DNA from 4 places in the Lysinibacillus sp. NPDC096212 genome. Region 1 is predicted to be linked to each of the others. Evidence: riboswitches for the same ligand, from Rfam matches in the RefSeq annotation. Region 1 holds a riboswitch; each other region holds the start of a gene.
The links. A riboswitch is a leader RNA that binds a small molecule or an ion and turns the genes downstream of it on or off. The one in region 1 is predicted to bind thiamine pyrophosphate.
Positions count from the first base shown of each region.

Region 2: another riboswitch for thiamine pyrophosphate. It lies ahead of ACIQ7T_RS26710 (ABC transporter substrate-binding protein); the one in region 1 lies ahead of thiW (energy coupling factor transporter S component ThiW).
Region 3: another riboswitch for thiamine pyrophosphate. It lies ahead of thiT (energy-coupled thiamine transporter ThiT); the one in region 1 lies ahead of thiW (energy coupling factor transporter S component ThiW).
Region 4: another riboswitch for thiamine pyrophosphate. It lies ahead of thiC (phosphomethylpyrimidine synthase ThiC); the one in region 1 lies ahead of thiW (energy coupling factor transporter S component ThiW).

Region 1 covers NZ_JBIWFQ010000020.1:47,481-52,431, reverse strand. Annotated here, with positions in the region: gene ACIQ7T_RS18365 (VWA domain-containing protein) at 1-452, shown strand, start outside; gene ACIQ7T_RS18360 (MarR family winged helix-turn-helix transcriptional regulator) at 944-1,366, shown strand; gene ACIQ7T_RS18355 (hypothetical protein) at 1,726-2,049, shown strand; gene ACIQ7T_RS18350 (EVE domain-containing protein) at 2,065-2,544, shown strand; gene thiW (energy coupling factor transporter S component ThiW) at 2,626-3,126, opposite strand; TPP riboswitch at 3,254-3,361, opposite strand; gene ACIQ7T_RS18340 (MFS transporter) at 3,429-4,625, opposite strand.
Region 2 covers NZ_JBIWFQ010000047.1:944-5,894, forward strand. Annotated here, with positions in the region: gene ACIQ7T_RS26690 (TatD family hydrolase) at 1-25, opposite strand, end outside; gene ACIQ7T_RS26695 (ABC transporter ATP-binding protein) at 15-764, opposite strand; gene ACIQ7T_RS26700 (ABC transporter permease) at 742-1,512, opposite strand; gene ACIQ7T_RS26705 (thiamine-binding protein) at 1,512-1,802, opposite strand; gene ACIQ7T_RS26710 (ABC transporter substrate-binding protein) at 1,804-2,799, opposite strand; TPP riboswitch at 2,981-3,090, opposite strand; gene parC (DNA topoisomerase IV subunit A) at 3,551-4,951, opposite strand, start outside.
Region 3 covers NZ_JBIWFQ010000015.1:85,834-90,784, reverse strand. Annotated here, with positions in the region: gene ACIQ7T_RS15635 (hypothetical protein) at 42-755, shown strand; gene map (type I methionyl aminopeptidase) at 782-1,537, opposite strand; gene ACIQ7T_RS15625 (hypothetical protein) at 1,791-1,934, shown strand; gene thiT (energy-coupled thiamine transporter ThiT) at 2,058-2,618, opposite strand; TPP riboswitch at 2,749-2,857, opposite strand; gene ACIQ7T_RS15615 (magnetosome magnetite crystal formation protein family) at 2,982-3,308, shown strand; gene ACIQ7T_RS15610 (AAA family ATPase) at 3,521-4,951, opposite strand, start outside.
Region 4 covers NZ_JBIWFQ010000031.1:15,818-20,768, reverse strand. Annotated here, with positions in the region: gene ACIQ7T_RS23145 (S-layer protein) at 1-869, opposite strand, end outside; gene ACIQ7T_RS23140 (AEC family transporter) at 1,263-2,192, shown strand; TPP riboswitch at 2,491-2,605, shown strand; gene thiC (phosphomethylpyrimidine synthase ThiC) at 2,739-4,517, shown strand; gene ACIQ7T_RS23130 (catalase) at 4,687-4,951, opposite strand, start outside.

The DNA of each region.
Region 1 (4,951 bases):
AACTTGATACACAGCTTGAAACAATTTCAGCATCACAAGTTCGAGCAGTCGTACAAGCAGAACCAGGACTCATCTTCTTCCGCATTGCCGATGAAGAAAATGCCATTTACCAGGCAGGCTTAAGTGTACCTTATAGTGCTGAGTATGAATTACGCCCAGTGAATGATAAGCTGGTCAAAGAGCTAACAAAGCAAACAGGCGGCTCCGTTTTAAAAGAACCGAGCGAGGCATTCCGTGAATTTACTAAAAAAGGTGCGGAACGCCAAAATATTGCAACATGGCTCTTATTGGCAGGTATGCTACTATTCTTCATAGATATTACTATTCGACGCTTTGGTTGGGGCTTCCTAACAAGGCCGAAGAAAAAAGAACAGCCTGTAGAGGAAACACAGATACAGGCAGAGGACACAAATGTTGCCCAGCTATTAAAGGGTATGAGAAAACGATCCTAGTAACTAAAAACGATGGTTCATTGCTTTATAGTAATGAGCCATCGTTTTTTTGTCATTCTATTTTAGAGTTATCACCAAAAGATCGGAATGACATTTGTTAAAGCATATACCATAAATAATTAGTTGATTGGAGTGGAGACTGGGCGACTCCTTGGGGATTAGCAATAGAGGAACGAAGGCTAAAACCATCACGTCCTGTGATAACACCTTCGTGACCAGCATCGTGCTGGCCCGAGACCCTGCAGCGAAGCGAATGTTTTCTGTGCGAAAGCGTAGTGCTAACGTAGCGGCAGCAACAAAGCGCCCAGTCGGAACGGTAATCAACCACCATATGATGATGAGTTTTAGATTTCTACTTTTGTGAAACTAGAGATCTTTTTTTGTGATAAGAAAAATTTTCCTTGTAAATAATATGCACGAATGTAATAATGGATGATAGTAATAAAATATTACTATCACTTTTAAGTACTATGGATTTTGGAGGTTTGGACATGACCAATATAATGAATTCTTTTGGGTTTCTTAGTTTTAAATTAGCAGAGGCTTTGGAGGAAAACCTCGAGAAATATATTAGTGAAAAATATCAAATGAAATCCAGAGAAGTCGGGATCATGATTGCTGTAAAAGAAAATAAACTTAGTCAAATTCAAATAGGGCAGATTTTAAAGTTAGATAAAAATAGTGTCCGCTTTTTTATCGATGGTCTAGAAGAAAGAAATTATGTTTATAGGGAGAAAAATCCAGAAAATAGAAGAGAGAATTTAATATGCCTTACGGAACATGGTGAAAATTTGGCAGAAGATTTATTGAAGACCCTTTCGATTTCTGAGAATGAAGTGTTAAACGTACTATCATTGGAAGAAAAAGAGCTGTTGAAAAGCATATTGAAAAAAGTATATGAAAATCGTGAATAGGGTTTAACTTCTTTCAGCAACCTGCTGAAATAGAGGAACTCAGTCTAAGAACGCCACGTCCTGTGGCAACGACTGAGTGACCAACTTCGTGTTGGCCTAAAGCCTCCGGCGGATGTCACGGATTCGGAAAGGAGTTAATAAAGGATGTTAGCCTAAAACCATCGCATCCATGCGATAACGGCTAACTGACCTGCAACGGTGCCACTTCCGCTACGCTTTCGCACAAAAAACATCTGCAGGCCTAAGCACAAAGCCGAATCCGGACGCATTGTTTATCTGTGCGAAAGCGAAGCGACAGCAACAATTATGCCGAGGCATAATTGATAACCATATCAATAAAAAAGAAAGAGTGATGAGAAATGAAAGCAGTAGAGGTTATGAAGGAGTATTTGAGAAGAGCGCAAGAAGAGGGTCAGGATTTATCTGATATGTATGTAGATCATGGAGAATTAAAAAATTTTAAAGGTGAAATTTTTAAAGGAAGAAAAGAAATACAAAACTTTTACACGTCACCTATGCCAAAAGGCTTTAAATTAACTATCCAAAATATTGATGGTGATGATACAGAATGTATTGCTACAGTTTTAACTACTTGGGATGGTTTGCCAAACCCAGTGATTCTGGAAGAAAGGTTGATTCTTGAAAATGAAAAAATAAAATCGTTGGCGATGATTCCAAAATAAAAGGGGGCGGAAGCTATGTCATTAAATCCTAATAAAAATTCCCTTCCTACACCTGAAAGAGACACGAAATATTGGATTGGTGTGGTATCTCTTAATCATGTGCAAAAAGGGGTTGAGGGAGGATTCGGCCAGCTATGCCATGGTAAAGAAAGACCTTTGAAACGAATGCAAAAAGGAGACTGGATCATTTATTATTCTCCTAAAAGAAGTCTAGATGGTAATGAGCCTGTAAGAGCATTTACCGCAATTGGAAGAGTGAAGGACGAGCGAATATACGAGTTCCAAATGGCAGAAAATTTTATTCCTTTTAGAAGAGATATAGACTTTTATAAAGATGCAAAAGCTGTGCCAATAAAAAGGATCTTAGATTATTTAGAGTTTGTAGAGGACAAATCCAAATATGGCTATAAATTTAGATTTGGTCATTTTGAAATAAGCAAAAAAGACTTTTTATTAATTGCTCATGAAATGGGATTACCGTTGAAGTATGGGTGAATTAGGTTGGAACAAAAAACGTTACTTTCTTAATTAATTGTCATTAAAGAAAGTAACGTTTTTAAATTGCTGTAAATCAAGTTATTTAAGCTGAGTGTTAAGGTTAGTTACAAATACTGTCTTACGCAAATTGCTAGCAACGACAATGCCTAGCATAGCACCAATGGTACTTGAAGTTAAAAAGGCTGGCATGAAAAATAAAGCAGCAACGGATGTCCCCATTAATAAATGCGCGTAAGGTACTGCGATAAGTGAGGCAATGATACCTGTCCCCAACATTTCACTGACTCCTGCAAGCCATTGCTTACCGCTGTATTTATAGGCAAGAGCTGCACATAGAGCGCCAATAACACTGCCAGGTATAGCTAGTAATGAGCCTGTGCCTGTTAAAATACGAATAATGGCTGTGACAAAGGCGACCATAACAGTAGGCACTGGACCAAGAATGATAGCACCGATAACATTAATGGCATGTTGGACAGGGTAGGCACGCGCAATCCCCGTTGGTATTGAAACGAAGGTAGAACCTGCTACGGCAATTGCTACTAATAAGGCCATGATTGTTAATTTTCGAATTGACATAATTTCCACTCCTTTGAAATGTGAATTTTATAGTTAGCGCCGCTAAACAGGAGAGTTCCGCCGCTAAAGCGTAAAAAAGCCGCTTCCTAAAAAACAATAGGAAGCGGCCTTGTATCTACATAGTAAAAAGCAAGTGTCGGCACTTCCCTCCGCTAGTGTGAACTAGATCAGGTTCAAAGGGTCCGTATATGATAATATACGTCTCAGCCTTTTAAAGACTCCCCTAGTGGTAATTAATAGAATTTTTAGTTTTTCACATATTAATGTAGCATACTACTAAAAATAGTCAATAACTTTTCAGACTATTTTGTATCAGGGTGCATAAGATGTGGTGCTTTTTTCATTGTCCAAATAAGGGCAAGGAAGAAACAAGCCATTAAAATAATAGACCCGAATATATAAGGACTGTTCATATTCCAATCGAATAATATACCTGCTAGAGCTGGACCAATCATATTACCAAGACTCATATAAGCATTGTTCAGACCAGCTGCATAGCCCTGTTCATTCTCAGCAAGCTTTGAAATCAATGTGTTGACGGCTGGGCGAATCAATGTCGTAGCTGTAGAGAAGATGGTCGCTACAATTAAAATAAGTGCAAAACCAGATGCGAATAATATTAAGAAAATCGAAACGGCTGCAATAAATAAATTGACTAACACTACTTTCATTTCGCCGAAGCGATTAAACAGCGGTGTAATAACAAACATCTGTACAACAACACCAAAAGCGCCGCCCATAACTAATATAATGGCGATATCAGTAGGTGTGTAATTAAACTTGTCTGTAACAAATAATGATAATGTTGTTTGGAAGTTAGCAATCCCGAAAGAGAATACAAGCATGATAATTAGCATGACAAAATAAGGCATTCGGACTGAACGGGCCATCTGCTTTGCAAGATTATCCTGCTTCTGTGCTTTTTTAGCAGTGTTCGGTTTTGTAGCAGGCAATAAAAAGAACGATAAAATAGCTGCTAAGATAGCTGCACATCCAGCAGTATAAAACGGAAAATGCAAACTAACTTTTGAGAGGAATCCGCCAATACCTGGTCCGATCATAAAACCAAAGGACATTGCTGCCCCTATCATCCCCATACCTTTTCCGCGTTCCTCGTACGTTGTGATGTCAGCCACAAATGCCATTATAGGAGGTGCCACAAATGCAGATCCAAGGCCACCTAAAAAGCGTGCCAAGAAGAGCATCCACACATCTGTAGAAAGTCCGAATCCAATTTGTGCAAGTCCTGTTACGATAAGGCCGAAAATAATGAGATTTTTACGACCGTATTGATCGGAAAGATTCCCAGCAATTGGAGAAAATACGAATTGTGCTAAGGCGAACGTTGCAATCAACATGCCAAGTACTTGTCCTGCAGCACCAAATAGTTTTAAATAATCAGGCATGACAGGAATAATAATTCCGATACTCCCCATTGCGATAAACATATTAAACATTAAAATATACAAAGCCGCCTTGTTAGACTTCTGCTGGGTCATCGAATACCCCTTTCTTTAATCAAATATACTACAGTCTACCACAAGGCTTGTACGTTTGCTATTGACTATAAGTCTGAGATTTAGTAGTAAGGTTATGAGGATTCTATTGATCAAATAAAATAAGCGTGTTGATTTCCGTTCCGGCTGGGCGCTTTCCTGGGGGCGTCCGATGAGCCGCTTCGCTTCGCTGCAGGGTCTCATCTGTGACGCTGATCCCCAAGAGTCGCCCAGCCTCCACTCCAATCAACTTATAACATGATATAGTTTTAACAATTATCAGTCCTATCTATTAGAGATGAGTCGATAAAAGGAATCTTTTATTGATA
Region 2 (4,951 bases), on a different contig from region 1:
AATGAATATGTGCATCAATCAACATTCGCTTCATCCTTTTCTTCTGTTAAATACGTGAATAACTGTTGCTTCAAAGCCGTAAACGAAGCGGAATGACGAATTTCTTCTTGGCGTGGCCTTGCAAAAGGTACGATTATTTCCTTTTTCATTGTCGCTGGTCGTTTCGTGAGTACAATGATACGATCAGCTAAAAACAGAGCTTCCTCGATACTATGTGTAACGAATAATATAGACTTTCGATATTCCTCCCATATCGATAAAAGCCACGCCTGCATTTCAAGCCTTGTAAACTCATCAAGTGCAGAAAACGGCTCATCTAAGCATAAGATGGGCTTATCACTAACAATGGCACGAATAAACGATACACGCTGTTGCATACCCCCTGACAGCTCATTGGGATACGCATTTTCAAACGCTGCAAGCCCAACTTTGTCTAACCATTCCTTGGCCAAGTTCACGTTTGGTTTTCTATGAAGCTCCTCGACCATCGTGACATTTTCTACTATCGTACGCCATGGTAATAAACACGGCTGCTGAGGCATATAGCCAATCGTCCCTCTTTTTTTCTGGATATCTGTATCGTTTAATAAAATAGCACCCTTATCAATAGAAGTAACACCACCAATTAATTGAAAGAGTGTACTTTTTCCACTGCCTGACGGTCCGATAATCGCCACAAATTCCCCGTCCTTGACCTCAAACGATAAATTGCGAATAACCGGAAGAGCATCAAAGGATTTATCAATGTTTTGAATGCTTAGCATGGAGTCCTCTCCCCTTCACAACAAGTTTTTCTAACAATTGTATAGCACTAAATAATAGTAAACTTAAAAATACGATAGCAAAAATAGCTACAAACACGCGATCCGTTCGAAATGAAGATTGTGCTAATGTCATATAAACACCAATCCCCATTTTCGCACCTAACCATTCCGCAATGACAGCTCCCATGACGCTATAGGTTGCCGCAATCTTTACGCCTGAAAAAATCGCTGGATACGCATAAGGCCATTCAAGCTTCCAAAAGGTTTGTGCTTTCGTTGCACCAATCATCCTAAAATAATGCTTCAGCTCAGGCGAAGTTTGACGAAAGCCATCCATTGCCGAAATAACAATAGGGAAAAAGCACACAAGACAAATAATAATGAGCTTTGGCAATAAACCGAAGCCAAACCATATGATTAAGAGTGGTGCTAGAACGAGCACCGGGACATTCTGTGACATAATCAGAATAGGATAAAATAGCTCCCGCACAAACGTAAAACGATGTAATAGCACGGCAACCGTTAGCCCACATACTATCCCGATAGCTAGACCAAGAAGTGCTAATTGAACAGTCGCTAAAGCATGTGGCACAAACGTCTCATACGATTGAAAACCTTCTTTCAAAATGGCACTCGGTGCAGGCAAAAGCCAATGTGGAGTATCAGCAAAGCGGACAATTAGTTCCCATATGAATAAGAGGAAGGCGATAAAAATTATCGTCCTTCCTTGTTTGAAAGCTTGCCTCATCACTGGTATTTCTCCGTCAATGTACCCATTGTAATACCAGATGGCTGATATAAAATTTTCACTTGCGTGATGACATTGATCGCGCCCAGCTCAATCATCTTGTCATTCATTTTTTCAATGATTTGTAATAAAACCGGTAGCTCACCTTCCATTGTCGTTTCTAACGGGTGCACTTCATATTTAACTCCTGAAGCGTCGATAACCGCAATCGCTGCATCGACATATGGGATCACATCCTCATATTTTTCAGTTTTCGGGATAATTTGTACACTTATTAATGAGTTTGCCATATTACTTTGTCTCCTTTTTCGGTAAAAAGTCGTTTGTAAATGCTTGTACTGCGTTAAATTCGCCCTCTAAAACTTTGTTGCTGGCCATCCATTTCGCGTAGTTTTCCCAGACAGCTAGCTTTTGCTCGCCCCATTGTTTAGCGTCGTCTTGATACTTATCTGCTAGCCATTCCTGACTTTTATGCACAAGGTTTTTATCTAAATCAGGTACAGCTTCTAGTAAAATATCAGCTGCCTCATTCGGATGTATTATCGCATATTCATAGCCCTTTGCTGCAGCAGCGACAAATGCTTTGACCGTCTCAGGATCATCCTTAATCATTTTTTCATTTGTAGCGAGTACAGGCGTGTAATAATCTAACTGATCACTATAATCTGTTAAATATAGCATGTTCAGTTTTTCGCCACGTAGTTCTGCTTCGATACCTGTCCATGCATAATAGATCCACGCAAAATCAATATCTTTTTTCATCATTGTGAAGAAATCTATATCGCCTGCATTGACAATATCTAACTTATTAATATCCGCATTTTCTGTTTGCATAAGTGATTGTAGTACAGCCTTTTCAAGTGGTGCACCCCAGCCACCGTATGTTTTACCTTCAAAATCCTTTGGTGACGAAATGCCTTTTGATGCAATGGATGCGAAGCCAGAAGTATTATGCTGAATAATCGCTGCAATCGATACTAAAGGTACATCTTGCACACGGGCCTGTGTAATCCCTTCCTGATAACTTACGCCAAACTGAGCCTTGCCAGACGCCACAAGCTGATCAGCACCTGTTTCGCCAGGTAATAAAATATCGACATCTAAGCCTTGCTCCTTAAAGAAGCCAAGTTTTTTCGCAACATATAAACCTGTATGATTTGTGTTCGGTGTCCAATCGAGAACGACTGATACTTTTGTTAATCCCTTAGTATCCTTTTTATCCTCTTTTTCGCTACAGCCCACTAATGTTAACAGTGTAGCCAACAGGATCAATAACCATTTTTTCATGCTGAATCCTCCAAGTAAAGTAGTGTGAAATTGTTCATAAATGAATGTGTTTACCAGAAGAAAGCGTATTCACGGTCTGTTTACACCCAAACCCAAAGTCTGTGCATGAATAAAAGTCTGAAAACATAAAAAACGCCTAGGATTCCTCCCAGACGTTTTGTAATCAATATCAAAAACTTTTACTTTTTGAATAGATGTTCCCTACGCTGGTACGAGCCAAATCAGGTTCAAAGAGTCAGCGTCTATCGGACACAATCTCAGCTGGCAACACCAGCCCCCCTACATTCTTTCCATATGAACTTTTCGTGATTATTATACCCATATCTATCCGTAAATGACAAGGCTCTGTTTTCTGAAAGCCCCGTAAATATAATTTAAAGCCTCATCTTTCTCTTCAACAATTCCATTTCCTGAGAATATTCACCGTTTTTTTGGTAAAACATTTTTTATTTAAAAGGAATCCCCTCCTGAAATCAAGAAGCGGTATATTGTTCGAAGTTTTAATAGGCACTGTTAAATACTATTGTTGATAATCAAATCAAGAACCTTTTGTGGTTTTTAATTTTTGCTTTTAGTAGTAAGACGTTGAATAAGAATCAGTAATCTTCATAACAACTTACTTGTAAAGCTACACCCGATTCACCAATTTGCCTAAAAACTTTATTGTCACTATACACCTACCCTTTCTTTTGATTAGACTATATAGAAAAAAAGCCCAGCTCTCTAAGGAGCATGGGCTATAAAATCAGTTTTATTTCTCTTCTTTTTTGACCGTAAAGACATGTGAAATAGCACCGTCTGTAGCTATATCCACTTTAAAGGAGCCATTGGAATGGCGATCTGCTCGAGTTAATGCTTGTACATCAAGGATCTCTTGCACGCCTTTTTCCGTTTCGATTGTTAGCCGTTCCTCATCAGTTACCTTGACTACAGCCACGATACGATGTGGGTTCGCTTTTAATTCTGTTAACACTTTTAAGCCACGTTTTGCACGACTCGTCATCTCTACCTCGGCAACATTCATTTTCTTCACCGCACCACGATGTGTCACAATCGCAACATATGCCGTGGCATTTGGCGGTAAAACATTGATGCCGACTAATGCTTCTCCGTCTTTCAGCGTAATCCCTTTGACACCGCCTGTTTTCACACCCGTTACTGGCAATTCCTCCATTGGGAAACGAATAGCATAGGCAGTATCTGTTGTTAACATTAGTTCTACTTCGTCTGTCACGATACCTGCAAAAATCATTTCATCGCCTGACTTAACATTCATCGTTTTGATTGGTTTAGAATAACGTGTAACAGCATAATCTGCTACAGGTGAGCGTTTAATTTGTCCATCTTTCGTAGCCGTTAAAATATACGTATTGGCCTGTTCAAATGTCTCAAAACCATATACAGCAATAATAGATTCATCTTCCCCTGTCGGCACAATACTAGAAATATGCTGACCAAGATCCTTCCAACGAATATCAGGTAGTTCATGGACAGGCTGATAAATATAATTGCCTCGGTTTGTGAATAGTAATAGATGATGCTGCGTATTTAAATTCTCTTCATATAACAAATAATCGGAATCCTTCATCGCAAAATCCTGACCATTCGAAGCTGCATGTGAACGTGTAGATGTACGCTTAATATAGCCATCCTTTGTGACAGTCACTACGACCTCTTCACTTGGGACAAGGACATCTAACGTAATTTTGATTTCTTCAATTTCTTGTTCGATTTTTGAACGACGTGGCTCTGCAAAGCGCTTTTTAATGTCAAGTAGTTCCTGTTTAATAACACGTACAAGCTTTGCTTCACTATTAAGAATACCTTCAAGCTTGGCGATCAGTTTATTTAGTTCATCCTGTTCATGGCGAAGCTCTGTGATATCTGTATTCGTTAATCGGTATAATTGCAAGCTAACGATCGCCTCTGATTGCACTTCTGTAAAGTCAAATTTCACCTGTAAATTCGTTTTCGCATCTCGTTTATCATTAGACGAACGAATCGTTGCAATAACTTCATCTAAAATAGAAAGCGCCTTAATCAAGCCATCAACGATATGCGAACGATCTTTAGCCCTTTGTAAATCATAAACGGAGCGGTTCGTCACAACTTCCTTTTGATGGGCAATATAAGAATCCAGTAACAATGGCAA
Region 3 (4,951 bases), on a different contig from region 1:
TGTCTTTTCCCTATACAATTTAACACGAAGGGAGAGAAAACATGCCTCGATTTTTTTTGATGACAATAACTTTTATTGTCTCACTCATCCTAACCTTTTCATCCTATTTCATGAAAATAAACGATCATTCTTTTTTAGAGATCTTAAATCGTTTTCCAGTAATATTTGCACCGTTTAATGTTAGTTATATGATTTGGATTGTGGTTTACATGTTACTTGGTTATTGGTTAGTCATGAACCTAAAAAAGACATCTATTCAACAGACTGTTCTCTATAGTAGCATATGTATTATGCAGGCGTTAGCAATTGTTGTTTGGCATCACGAACTATTTATCATGTCAATTATCAGTACGTTTGCTTTAGTACTGTATTTATTTAAGTTGTACAAAACGTACCCTCTCAGCAATAATTCACTCACAGGTCGTATACCCTTCTCGATTTATTTAGCCTGGGTTACATTTAGCCTAATGACAAATGTAAGCTTTACGCTAACATCTTATCAATGGAATGGTCTTGGCCTTAGTGATCCACTTTGGGCAGTTATTTTACTAACAGTTGGAGCAGCAATAGCGCTACATATTGGATTCCATTATTTTGATATTATCTACCCAAGTGTATTTATCTGGTCCTATATCGGGGTCGCATTACATAATGGTTTTGATGAGCTACTTGTGACAACTGCAGCCTTGTTTTTATGCGGAGTGCTACTTGTCGGTATATTATTTATTAAAAAAAATCCTGCCTACCAAAAATAAATTGGTTAGCAGGATTTTTAGCTTTTTTATTGTTCATCTAGAGAAGTTAAAATAATTGGTTTGTCTTTAGTAACGATAATTGAATGCTCGATTTGAGCAACTAATGATTTGTCTGGCGTAACGAATGTCCAGCCATCACCTGACTCTACAATATGCTCCGCTTTCGCTGAGATAAATGGCTCGACTGCAAGCACCATGCCTTCTTTCATAATTGTTGAATCCCAAGCATCGTAGTAGTTTAAAATATGATTTGGCTCATCGTGTAAAGAACGACCTAAACCATGACCTGTTAGGTTCATAATCACTGTTAAATCATTGGCATATGCTTCACGCTCAACAGCTTTACCGATTTGGTTTAATTTTGATCCAGCTTTTACTTTTGTCATCGCACGGTCGAAAGCACTTTTAGCTACGCGACATAACTTTTCTTTATCCTCATAGCCATCACCAACTACAAATGAAATGCCCGTATCAGCAAAATAGCCATTTAATGAACCAGATACATCAATATTTACGATATCTCCCTCGTTAATCACACGTTTACCTGGAATACCATGTGCGACTTCCTCATTCACACTAATACATGTGTATCCTGGGAAATCATACTCCCCTTTAGGTCCAGAAATTGCTCCTGCTTCTGCAAACATACGACCTGCAATTTCATCTAATTCAAGTGTTGTTACACCTGGTTTTGTAGCAGCCTTCATTGCCTCACGAATTTCAGCACAAATACGGCCGATTTTTTTAAATGCTTCAATCTCTTCTTGCGTTTTTACAATCATTTTTAACGTCCCTTTCATCTAATGTCTATTCATTAATATAACATAACTTTTTATACAAAAAACGCTAAACGCTTTAAATATTATATGCCATCATGAATTGTAAAGTGCTGAAAAACAGGCTCTTCACTATAGCGTGGGGTTGATTTCCGTTCCGACTGGGCGCTTTGTAGCTGACGCTTTGCTTTCGCTACAGAAACACATTTGTTGCTGTCGCTTCGCTTTCGCACAGAGCAAAGCTTCCTGGGGGCGTCCGATGAGCCGCTTAGGCCAACAGGATGTTGGTCACGAAGGCGTTATCACAGGACGTGATGGTTTTAGCCTCCGTTCCTCTATTGCTAATCCCCAAAGAGTCGCCCAGTCTCCACTCCAATCAACTATATCCATGGATACGTTTTAACAAATGCCATCCCTATCTAGCTCTAAAAATCCTCCGCCTTTTGGATTCTTTTTAGGGTATAAAAGGTGGGTGTTCTAGTTTCAATAATAATAAAACCCTCCACTTATGTGAAGGGCATACTAATTATGATTTTCGTTGCATTAATTGAGGTGCTGCTGTAAATAGTAGAACACCGACAATCGCTGTTAAAATCGTTGCTGGTAGCATATATGTTCCATTGTAGATGATTGAATAAATCCACGCATTTTGATCGCCAGCATACTCTGAGAAAAATACAGCGCCCGCAATGGTATGTGCTGCATAACGTAAAAAGCCCGCTAATACAGTTCCTACAATAATATAAAGTGCCATTTTCTTTTTGTTTAAATCTTTGGCAGCATCGAGCACTGGTCGGCGAACAACGGCCGCCAAGCCTACTACTGTAAAGGCAACACCATAATCAAGTAATCCTTGTAGCCAATGTATAATATAGGCGCCAAACATTGTTTGCATCACACCAATAAGTAATCCCGTTGTCAGGCCAGGAATAAGGCCCCAGCGGAATGCTATTAAAATTATTGGTACCATCACTAGACTAACAGAGCCGCCTTGTGCCCATACTTTAAAGGAAACCTGATCTAGTACAAGGCCAATCGCTGCGAATATCGCAATCTCCACAAGCATTAAAAGTTTTTTATTGTCCATAAATATTCTCTCCTTTGTTCCGATGTAGGATACAAGAGCAGGAATAGAAATCAGTTGGCAAATATGTCCCTATCTGGCATCAATAAAGATAAAAAAACGATGCCAGGACAGAGCCTCACATCGTAAAAGTGTCGGTTTCTATCCACAATCCCTACGCAAGTGTTAACTTACAGGTTCGAAGAGTCAAGGCATTACGTGCCCAGTCTCAGCTGACATCATCAGCTCCCCTTGTGGTCGTTACATCTTAATTTAATTGAACAACCTCATTGTACGCAAACACTGTTACGATTACAACCTCTTCCACATTTTTTTTTGAAACTTTATCGTTTTTCATGCGTAAATATTAAAAAAGGAGGTACTACTATGGAGAACCAAAAAATTTTATCTGCCTTTAGTTATCTCAGTATTTTATTCGCACCCTTTATTGTGCCATTAGTCGTTTACTTTGTTACAAAAGATAGCGACGTAAAGAGGCACTCTATTCGAGCACTGATTTCGCATATAATTCCAGTCGCATTCGGAATCATATTCTTTGCAGTCTTTGTCTTCTCAACTTTATCATTCAACACCAATTTTGACGGTAGTAATAATTTTCTTATCATTTGGTTTGCTTCATTCGCAATTTACATTCTCGTTTCATTAGGAGTCGTTATTTGGAATATTGTTCAGGCTGTTCGCGTGATCCGATAAGTTTCATCTCAACCTCTCCTTAAACAGATAGTACTTAAGGAGCTGTTATTTTGTGAAAGTATCTAAAGTTGTTAAAACCGCTGTAAAATTAGCACCTATCGTTATCCCGATTGTCAAAAAAGTAATCGCTGCAAAAAAAGGAACAAATCCTAACGTAACAAAAAAATAACAAAAAAGGCGTATTTCCATATAAACAGAAATACGCCTCTTTGTTATTTCACTTCAAAATATGTTTGACTGTGACCGTTCATTGCTTTTTCAACATGCAACACAGCAGGCATTGTAGCTTTTAACTCTGCAACGTGTGAAATGACTCCAATCATGCGTCCGGAATCTTGTAAATCAATAAGCGTATCAATCGCCTTATTTAATGCTTCTTCATCGAGAGAACCGAAGCCCTCATCAATAAACATCGTTTCAATGCGGATATTACCTTGAAAGCTTTGAATGACATCTGCCATCCCAAGGGCAAGACTTAAAGAAGCATTAAACTTTTCTCCCCCTGATAGTGTTTTCACATCTCGTAATTGATCTGTATAAGCATCATACACATCTAGTCCAAGCCCACTTTGCTTAGCATGCTTTTCTAAGCGATCAGAACGTCGTAGCTCAAATTGACCGTTGGATAAATGATAAAGCCGGACATTTGCTGCCTCTGTAATTTTATCTAAATAATTGATTTGAATATAACGCTCAAAAGACAGCTTTTTCGCATTCTGTCCATTTAACATTGCATAGAGCTCCTTCACTCGTCCTGCCTCTTTTTCAAGTAAATGAATCTCCCGTTCGGTCTCCTCAACTTTTTCGATAAAGTCTACACAAGCCTTCGCAAATCCTTCCATTTGCTGCAATACTTTGAAGGCTTCCTCATATGTGACACGCAGCATCCCTAGCTTTTCTTCCATTACCGTTAAATCTTGTTTCTCTTGCCCTTTAAGGTGCTTCTCGCCCTCAGTAATTTGTACCTGTAATGTGTGGATTTGTAGTGCATAATCATTGCAAGCCTTCCGTAAAGCTTCTATTTGCAGCATGCTTCGCTTCCCAGTAGCAAATTCTTCATAGTTTTCAAAGCCCGCTTCCGTCATACTTACTGAAAATTGCTCGCGCTTTTCATCCATTTTCAGCTTTAATTCCTCAAATGCCTGTTTCGCTATTTCTACGGTCATTCTAGCATTATTTGCTGCTTCCTTGGCAGATTGCAGACTTTGTTGGCTAATATTCCACGCGGTTTGTAATGCAACCTTTTGTGACCCTATATCAGCGATTGCCTGTTTCAATGCTTGCAGCGTCGTAAGATTTTCTGGAATATGCTTTTGCTGCTCTTCCACAATTGCTTGTTCCTTAGTCAATTCCTTTGTCTTCTCAGCTAAATATTGCTCTAGTTTTAATTGCTTTTCTTGTAGCTGCTCCATTCGTGTACGATGATCTTTTTGTTGCATACGTACATCAGACAATTGATTGCTCACTACTTTTAAGATTGTTATTTGTTGCTCTACGTTTTGCAAGGAGGCTACAATTTGTGCTTGATTCGATTGATCAATCTCATTCGTCTCTATCTGTTCTAGCGCCTCTTGTAGAAGATGCTTTGTAGAGTTCAATAAAGCTTCTTTTTCTAAAAACTTGCGCTCATCAGTACTAGCCTT
Region 4 (4,951 bases), on a different contig from region 1:
TCATTTTTATTCACCACAGGTAATATCACAGAGGCTTTTTTATCATCCACCTGCACCTTGTTAATTAGGTGTCCTGAATCTAATGCCACCTTTGCCCCGTGTTTGACGATCACTTGTTCAATTTTACCTTCTCCGTAAAGGCTAAAATCATTCTCAACATCGATTGTAAGCTTATCAACATTGGCTGTAACTTCAAATGCTGCAACTTTACCAACTACATCGATTTTTGAAATAGCTTTGTCAGAAGTCACATTTACTTTAGTGCGCTCCAAGTTAATGTTTGGAGATTTAATATCTTTTAGGGAAACATTTAACCAATTAATATTTCTAGTCAATAAAGGCTTAAAAGTAATTGTATCCCCAATAGCAACGTTATCAATTGTAATGGCCTTCTTCACAAGATTAGTTACAATAAGCTTATCTTTAATGTTTACATTTTGAACCTTTACATAATCCGCATTTACAGTTAGGCTTCCTTCAATTTGTGCGTCACCACCATCAAAATATACCGCTTTATTGTCAGTGCCAGCTTTAGTTAATGTTAGTTCTGTAATGCTCGTAATTTCGCCGTTTTTTACTACAATTGTAGCTTGGGCATTCTTCAATGCAGTGCTATTCGCTGTTTTAAAGAGAGGTTTCAGCGACTGACTAATTTTAAATTGGCCATTGGATGTAAGTACTTTCTCTTTAGTGACGTTGTTAATGGTAACAGTTTGCCCCTTTGTTTTGGCTGCAGCTACCTGCCCATCCATTTGAATTGAGTGGTTTAAAGATGAATCATTTGAAGCGGCATCTGCAGTTGACATTGGTGATACTAGGGTTGCTGTAATAGCAGTTGCCATAAAAGTCGTTAATACTTTATTCTTCATTTTAGTCACTCCGATCATCGTATTTAATGGATAATATATCATATATTTCTCTAATTTAGTACATAAAGGGTATATTTTACTATTTATTATTCTTAAATGAAATGTAGTCCCTTTTTCTGTATCGTTCGTTTTTAAGAATCCTTAATTATTTCAGAAAATCTGAAAGTGAAGTGCGGTTTTTTTTGCGCGAAACTTGGTAATTTGGTGCGGAAATCACGCTCATTTCAAGCGCTATAACGTTCCGAAAGATAACTTTTACCATCTATTAAAGACACTGTATTAGTTCAATGTGTTCAGAAAAAATGCCTTGATATGAGCGGTGAGTTGATTTTGAAGTACATTGACCAAGCATAAAAACAGCACTACTATAGGAGAGGGAAGGGGGACATCACTATGGTGTATCTCGGTATGATATTTTTTCAAATTGTAGCTCCGATTTTAGTGCTTCTAGTACTTGGCGCAGTTTTACAAAAGAAATTTCGCTTTAATTTAAAGGCGTTATCCCAACTTATTACATATTGTTTCATGCCAGCAGCTGTTTTTGTGAATTTATATGAAACGAGTATAGAGCTGTCTGTACTTGGGGAAGTTGCGTTATTTATCCTACTCTTTATCGGAAGCCAAATGGTGCTTAGTCACTTTCTAGCAAAGGGACTCGGTTTAGTAAAAACAGAGGCGGCAGTGTTTAAAAATAGTGTTGTCCTAATTAATTCAGGTAACTATGGTATTCCGGTTGCACAGATGATTTTTGTGACCCAGCCGATTGGAGTAGCAATTCAGGTCATTCTTGTAATATTTCAAAATATGACGACCTACACTTACGGCTTGTATAATTTAATCTCTTCAACAAAATCGGGCATGTCTATTGTGAAAGACTTCCTCAAAATGCCTATTATTCATGCACTTATTATTGGAGTGGCAATGAACTATTTTAATATTGCTATTCCACAGTTTGTAAGAATTCCGATAGATCATGTGGCAGATGGCTTTATCGCTGTAGCATTAATAACTTTAGGGGCACAACTATCCCAGCTTGAAATCAAATCCATGTTCAATAAAGTGGTATTCATTAGCTGTTTTACGCGACTAGTCATAGGGCCAACCGTAGCATTGTTTATCATTTTTGCGCTTGGTCTTGACGGTGTCGTGGCACAATCACTTTTTATAGCTAGTTCGTTCCCGACGTCGCGAAATAGCTCAAGTTTGGCATTAGAATATGACGTAGAATCGGCAACTGCTGCACAAACAGTTTTATTTTCAACGATTGTAAGCTGTATTACAGTGACAATCGTGATTTATGTAGCGGAACTGTTGTTTACCTAACTGCTAGGTGCTATTTGGAATAAGAGATGGCAGCCTCTCATTTTAAGTGGAATCTAACAAATATAAGTTTATTAGCAGAACGTGGGGCGTCCGATGAGCCGCTTCGCTTCGCTTCGCTGCAGGGTCTCATCTGTGACGCTGATCCCCGAGGAGTCGCCCAGCCTCCACTCCAATCAACTAATATACATGGCACAAGTTTTAATGAATACCATCGACAACTTTTAATGATAAGCCAAAAATAATTCAAATGAAGCTTCCATCTCTTAACAATATCTGCTACACTATCATCAAACTTAATAGCATTAACTAGGGGAGTCTGATGAGTCAGGCTGAGAGGGAAACGCATAGAGGTTTCTTGACCCTTTGGACCTGATCTGGCTCATACCAGCGTGGGAAAGTTAACCATTATTGCACTCAATGTTATTTGCAATAACTATACCTTTACATTCTTAGCCGGATCCAAATTTTTTTGGATTCGGCTTTTGTCTTTGTTTGGGTGAGCTAGATTCGGTCCTTATATAAATGTAAAAGGGAGCGAAGTAGTTTATGACAACAGTTAGCGACAAGAATATTACGATTATGTCTAGTTTTGAAGGAAGTAAAAAAGTTTACGTAGAAGGATCTCAATCAGATATTTTAGTGCCAATGCGTGAAATTGCTCTAAGTCCAACGACAGGAAGCTTTGGTGAAGAGGAAAATGCGCCAGTACGTGTTTATGATACGAGCGGCCCGTACACTGATCCTGCGTATAAGGTGGATATTACGAAAGGATTGCCAGCTTTATGTAGTGCATGGATCAAAGAACGCGGTGATGTTGAAGAATACGAAGGTCGTACTATCAAGCCAGAAGATAATGGATTCCGTAAAGCTGATGATCCGCGAATGAATGAAAATGTTTTTCCGGAATTATCTAGAAAGCCTTTACGCGCGAAGAAAGGTAAAAATGTAACACAGCTTCACTATGCACGAAAGGGAATTATTACTCCAGAAATGGAATTTGTAGCGATACGTGAAAATATGGACCCGGAATTTGTGCGCTCAGAAATCGCTGCAGGACGTGCTATTTTGCCATCTAATATTAATCACCCTGAGGCAGAGCCGATGATTATTGGACGTAACTTCCACGTGAAAATTAACGCCAATATTGGCAATTCAGCAGTGTCATCCTCTATTGCAGAAGAGGTAGAAAAAATGACGTGGGCTACACGCTGGGGTGCTGATAACATTATGGATTTATCTACTGGTAAGCATATTCATACGACACGTGAATGGATTATCCGTAATGCCGCGGTGCCAGTAGGAACGGTGCCGATTTATCAAGCGCTAGAAAAAGTAAATGGTGTGGCAGAGGATTTAACGTGGGAAGTGTATCGTGATACGTTAATCGAACAGGCTGAGCAAGGTGTTGATTACTTCACGATTCATGCAGGGGTATTACTGCGCTATGTGCCATTAACGGCTAATCGTGTAACAGGCATAGTGTCCCGTGGAGGCTCGATTATGGCGCAGTGGTGTTTATATCATCATCAAGAGAGCTTTTTATATACTCATTTTGAAGAAATCTGTGAAATTATGAAAACCTATGATGTAGCCTTCTCTTTAGGTGATGGTTTACGTCCGGGTTCTATAGCAGATGCAAATGATGAGGCTCAATTTGCGGAGCTAGATACGCTAGGGGAATTAACGCAAATTGCCTGGAAGCATGATGTACAGGTGATGGTAGAAGGACCAGGGCATGTACCAATGCATCTTATTAAAGAAAATATGGATAAGCAGTTAGAGGTGTGTAAGGAAGCACCTTTCTATACTTTAGGGCCGTTAACAACAGATATTGCTCCTGGCTATGACCATATTACATCAGCTATCGGTGCTGCGATGATCGGTTGGTATGGTACAGCGATGCTATGTTATGTGACGCCTAAAGAGCATCTCGGCTTACCAAATCGTGAGGATGTTCGCGTAGGGGTTATTACGTATAAAATTGCTGCACACGCGGCAGATTTAGCGAAAGGGCATCCGGGAGCACAGCAGCGTGACGATGCACTATCTAAGGCACGATTTGAATTCCGCTGGCGCGATCAATTCAATCTTTCGTTAGATCCAGAGCGTGCGGTCGAATACCACGATGAAACGTTGCCTGCAGAAGGAGCGAAAACTGCGCACTTCTGTTCAATGTGTGGACCTAAGTTTTGTAGTATGAGAATCTCACAAGATATTCGTAATTATGCAAAAGATCAAGATTTAAATACGACTGAAGCGATCCACCAAGGTATGCAGGAAAAGGCAAAGGAATTTAAAAAGGCAGGCAGTCAAATTTATCAATAATTATTAGAGCGGGCTTGTGTCTACTAGACACAAGCCTTTTTTGGTCATTAAGATAAAAAAGCTCCATGTGAAGTTGCCCTTCACATGGAGTAAAAAGTTGGATTTGGATATCAATAATAAGTGGAAAAAATCAATTATGCCTCAGCAAATGTTTGTTTGCTGAAATAAATTAAACGTTTGTTGGTTGTTTTTCGTATGGGTTTGAAAGATCCATACCTTCCAATGAAAGACCCATAGCTTTTGCTACACCTTCACCATATGCTGGATCAGCTAAATAGCAGTGCAGGATATGACGACGTTTGATGAACTCTTCAACTGGTGCCATATCATTAGCAGTATTTTCGAATAGGCGTTGTTGTTCTTCGGCAGTCATTAGGCGGAATAATTTACCCGGCTGCTCGAAGTAGTTGTTGTCGTCTTCACGGAAGTCGTGG